2 regions of the Lacrimispora indolis DSM 755 genome follow, and region 2 is predicted to be linked to the other one. Evidence: a T-box and tRNA genes for the amino acid it is inferred to sense, from the RefSeq annotation. Region 2 holds a T-box; the other holds one or more tRNA genes.
What was found. A T-box is a leader RNA that pairs with one kind of tRNA and senses whether it is charged. The one in region 2 lies ahead of pheS (phenylalanine--tRNA ligase subunit alpha), so its partner is inferred to be a tRNA-Phe.

Region 1 (2,398 bases), 2.5 Mb from region 2:
TGACTTCAAACTGGTATCCGCTGTAGGTCTCCAGAATGCCCGCAATAAAACCCTCGTCATAGTCACATACGGTCTTTCCGGAAATTGGGAGGCCGGAGCAGTCTAAGTCTTCTGATACTGTCAAAGTGAATGAAAGGGAGTCCATATCCACCTTTTCAATGCGCAGGATACCGATTTTCAGCTCCTTCAGCTTATTCGTTAAGTTGGCGATGAAGAAATCAAAATCGCCGGAAAGATCCAGCACGTTTTTTGCCAGCTCCTTGCCGGCCAGATGCCCGGCAGCCCAATACAGGCGGCTGGCGGTCTCTTCGTCATATTCACGAGCCAAAACGTCTTTTAAGGTATATTGCAGCAGACGGTAGACAATTACCGGCATATCGGAGCCCAGATTTTTCCTTCCTTCATCAACATTGCCAAGGCTCTTCCAGGTGAAATGAGACGGTTTACTTTCATAACGCATAAAAATTCCTCCTTTAAATGTTATATGACAGAAACGCTCACCCGCTATCTTCCCGGTATGCTTAAAACTTGCAGACCAGTATTTCCACGAAGCCATTACCGGTTCTGAGAAAACTTCTTTAAGAAAAAACACGTAATTCCCTGTCGGCTTTCAGCAGGCACAGATGATGGCATGATTTCTCTGTAGGGAAAAGGACATTTTTTTCATTTTATAATATCTTCCTTTTATTTAAGGATAAAACGTTACAAATAGGCTTTTTAATGTCCTGAATAATGAGCCTTTGCCCATAAAACCTGCGTGTTGCGGTTTATACGTTCTTTTTCTAACTGCAAACAAAAAGACCCATTTTTAACTGATGTTAAAAATGAGTCTTTTTTATGAAAGCGGGTGATGGGAATCGAACCCACGTATCCAGCTTGGAAGGCTGGTGTTCTACCATTGAACTACACCCGCAAGGAATTTTCGAAAAGATTTCAAAAGTGCTTTGAAAAGCACAATGCCCAAAGCCGGAATCGAACCAGCGACACGAGGATTTTCAGTCCTCTGCTCTACCAACTGAGCTATCTGGGCCTAATCATCTGCAACACAGATGATTTTACAAGATTTCTTTCCTCTTGTCAAGCTAAGTTTTCTAAATTATGTCAAAAAATCATAATTCTTAATGAGATCTTTCCAATACTCATGACGGGCAGTAAATCAGCTGGGCAGCTTATGGGATTCCGTTCCACAGCAGCTGTCCGTTTTCAAAAATCACTCCTATCCGCCCCGTATCCTTTAGCCAGGAAAGATAGGAACGGACAGTGCTCCCCACAAGTACATATTGCTCAAAGGTCATTTCCAGACAATAGGTATTGAAAAGCTGCTGCAAGACCTTTTCAAAGATAACCGGCTCTTTACAGATCTCAAGGATCTGATCCGCTATTTCATGAACCTTGTCAATGTTAATCTGAGCCAGCGGGGCAATGTTGTCCGTTACTTCTGCGTGAGCAGGTACGAAAACCTTTGCTTTTAATGTCTTCACCATTTCCAGGGTGTCAAGATAAGCGGATACATCATAGATAAATCCGATCTGGTATTTTTCCAGTGTTTCCTTGCTTGATAGGCAGTCTGCCAAATAAACCACGTCATCCATATTCCGAAAGCCTACCATATCAAAGAAATGACCAGGAAGGCGAATAATGCTCATGCACTTTGGAAGAACAGTTTCAGTAAGATATTCTGAATTGCTTTCCTGCGCCATGAGGAATTTGTGCCGCAAGTCCTTTGGAGGACACCCGCCATATAAAAAAGAGGGCTCAAGGAGCGTATGATTTGTAAAGTCACATTCAATACCCGGAGCATAAATTTTGCATCCCGTTTGATTCTGCAAATACTTATTGCCGCCAATATGATCAGCATTGGAATGAGTATTATAGATTGCTGTCAGCCGCCAGCCATTGGCGTCCAGAATCTGCCGGACTTTTCGCCCTGCATCCTTATCACTCCCACTGTCAATAAGGCAGACATCTGTATCGTTAAGCTTAACAATGCCGATCTTTGCAGGACTTTGAACATAATAACTATTTGCGCTAACCTGATTCAGCTCGTACATCTGAGAAACCTCCAATCAGTAAAAATTCTGTTATGATGAATTGTATAAATCCCCTTTTATCAACTTCCATTGATATCAAAGAATTATACCATGCCATCCATAGCAGTATAACCGGCTTTAGCCTCTTTGGCAACAAAAGAAACACAAACAGAATGAGAAAGGTTCTGCCCCAGAAAGTTACCCTTTGCGGGTAACGACCGAGGGCATCAGCCCGGTTACAGGAAGGGGAGTATGGGATACTCCCGGACAGGCCTTCCTTTCCGCAGCGAGATCTTATCTCCTTCCTCCACCTTTCCGCAGAGCAGAGGACTGTTCACATCATATAAAGCGGACTTTCTCTTTACTGC
Region 2 (2,398 bases):
TTCCGCTCATTGTCAGCACGTTTGGATGAACCATGCCGCAGCCAAGGATCTCGATCCAGCCGGAGCCTTTACAGAAACGGCAGCCTTTTCCGCCGCATTTAAAACAGGTAACATCCATTTCCGCGCTTGGCTCTGTAAACGGGAAATGGTGAGGACGGAATTTAACTTTTGTCTCCAGGCCAAAAAGCTCTCTTGCAAACTCCGCCAGGGTTCCCTTTAGATCCGCAAATGTGATATTTTTATCAATTACAAGGCCTTCGATCTGGTGGAAGGAAGGAGAATGGGTGGCATCCACCTCATCAGACCGGAATACCCGGCCGGGAGCCAGCATGCGGATAGGCAGCTTGCCCTTTTCCATGGTACGCACCTGAACCGGTGAGGTCTGGCTCCTTAACACGATGTTGTCACTGATATAAAAGGTATCCTGTTCATCTCTTGCCGGATGATTTTTGGGTATATTCAACTTTTCAAAGTTATAGGAATCGTATTCTATCTCCGGCCCCTCAATGACCTCATATCCCATGCCAACGAAGATTCTCTCCACCTCTTCCAGGGCAATGGTATTGGGATGGGTGTGACCTACCTTGTTCCGTTTAGCCGGCAGGGTTACATCAATCACTTCCTTTTTCAGCTGTTCTTCTCTGGCCTTTTTTTGGAGGCTGGACATGGCCTCCTCTAATTTACCCTCAATCAATGTCCTGGCGTCATTGACCATCTGGCCCACTTTTGGCCTGTCTTCCGGGGCAACATCCTTCATACTTTTTAATACACTGGTCAGCTCTCCCTTTTTCCCAAGATAAGCGACCCTGATGTCATTGAGTTTTTCCAGCGCATCTGAAGCGTCTATCTGCCTCAATGCTTCCTGCTTGATTTTTTCTAATTGATCTTTCATCCTGCTCTCCTTCTTTCATGATCAAATTTTGTTTTTCCCGCTTAAACGGCAAAATGCACTAAAAAAGCTCCGCCCCAAAAAGGGACGAAGCAATATTCGCGGTACCACCCTCATTCCTGTGTATGACACAGGCACTCGGCATACGTAACGTGTATTGACGTCATGACTTACCCGCCAGGCCGGCAGCCAAGGCTGTCTGCTGGTTTCAATCATGCTGCTTCGGTGGGAAATTCGATCTCTTATCTGAACTTAAAAGGGCTTGCAGCCGGCGGCCCCTTCTCTCTGGAAGAAAATAAGGATTTACTTACACCTTCATTGCATTTGACATTTTTAATTGTAACGTTAGGTACCATTGTAATAACGGTTGTTCAAAATGTCAAGGATTATTTTACATGGATTATCTCAAAAGGAAATAAGCGGCCACAAAAACAGCCGCCAGCACAGCAATGCTGATTGCCGCAGAAACATAAGGATTCCTGTCATTGGAAACCCTTACCGTCTCATAGTCATCATCATCATGGCGTTTGCTCCTCACCGGCTTTTTCTGTTCCCCCTCCGGCCCGCGCAATTCTCTCTCGATTTTCATGCGAAGAAGTACTTCTTCATTGGCTATGTGATTGCAATAAGGACAGTAAATATTGTTGTTATCATCAGGTATCTGATTCCCACAGTGGGGACATACTTTCATGATCTGTCAGGAACTGCGTTACAATGCCAGTCCCTTTCCCCCTCCCATCATATAGTAGATATAATTATACCATATTTGCCATATATTTTCAATCGCTTCCCTTTCCATAGTATTTAGATTAAGCAGACCATCTGCCCTTTTTCTTTTCTCAAATCGCATCCTTATATGTTTCTTCCAGGATGCGTTTAAATTCAAGGAGTATTTCATATGTTTCCGCCCGTTTTTCCAGGTGCTCAATAAAAATATCAATATACTCCTTATCTTCGGCTCGTTTGATCTTCTCGACCTGAACCTTTTCTTTTTCCTTTTTATAAAAATGAACCAACAAAATTAGAAGCGCACTTTCAATAAACAGCGCACCCACCAAAATAATATCTAAACAACTCATTTTTTCCCCCTTGTTCTTTAAAACATAACATACAACTATTATTTGTACTGCTTTTCACAGAATCTTTATTTTAAAACCTCATCCATATCCCCTCCCCTGATCCGTATACTGCAAAGGAATTCTTGCCGGCCTGAAAGAAGCTGTTTCCCTGGCCTTCATTGTAACTTCAGACATATTCCTACCGCCTTTTGTAAAGTTCTTTTTATATTGAATATCGAACTATATGGGGTTTTTCATAATAAGAAAAGAAGAATAGCGCCAGAAAAGCATATGTAAAATATGCTTCCGGCGCTATTGGTTACACTTTCATCTGAATCACACGGCAAACTGGCTGTTATATAACTGTGCGTAAAATCCGTTCTTGGAAATCAGGCCTTCATGAGTGCCCTGCTCAATGATGTGTCCATCCCGCATTACCAGTATCACGTCA

Region 1: it has a tRNA-Phe gene. The T-box ahead of pheS (phenylalanine--tRNA ligase subunit alpha) is inferred to sense a tRNA for this amino acid. The anticodon was not compared.

Annotation. Positions count from the first base shown of each region.
Region 1 is NZ_AZUI01000001.1:2,331,018-2,333,415, reverse strand. Features, by position in the region: gene K401_RS0111230 (V4R domain-containing protein) at 1-460, opposite strand, end outside; tRNA gene K401_RS0111225 (tRNA-Gly) at 843-913, opposite strand; tRNA gene K401_RS0111220 (tRNA-Phe) at 958-1,030, opposite strand; gene K401_RS0111215 (MBL fold metallo-hydrolase) at 1,170-2,051, opposite strand; gene K401_RS0111210 (DUF1848 domain-containing protein) at 2,267-2,398, opposite strand, start outside.
Region 2 is NZ_AZUI01000001.1:4,796,601-4,798,998, reverse strand. Features, by position in the region: gene pheS (phenylalanine--tRNA ligase subunit alpha) at 1-892, opposite strand, end outside; T-box leader at 970-1,217, opposite strand; gene K401_RS33690 (hypothetical protein) at 1,290-1,478, opposite strand; gene K401_RS0123315 (hypothetical protein) at 1,729-1,968, opposite strand; gene K401_RS0123305 (ABC transporter ATP-binding protein) at 2,284-2,398, opposite strand, start outside.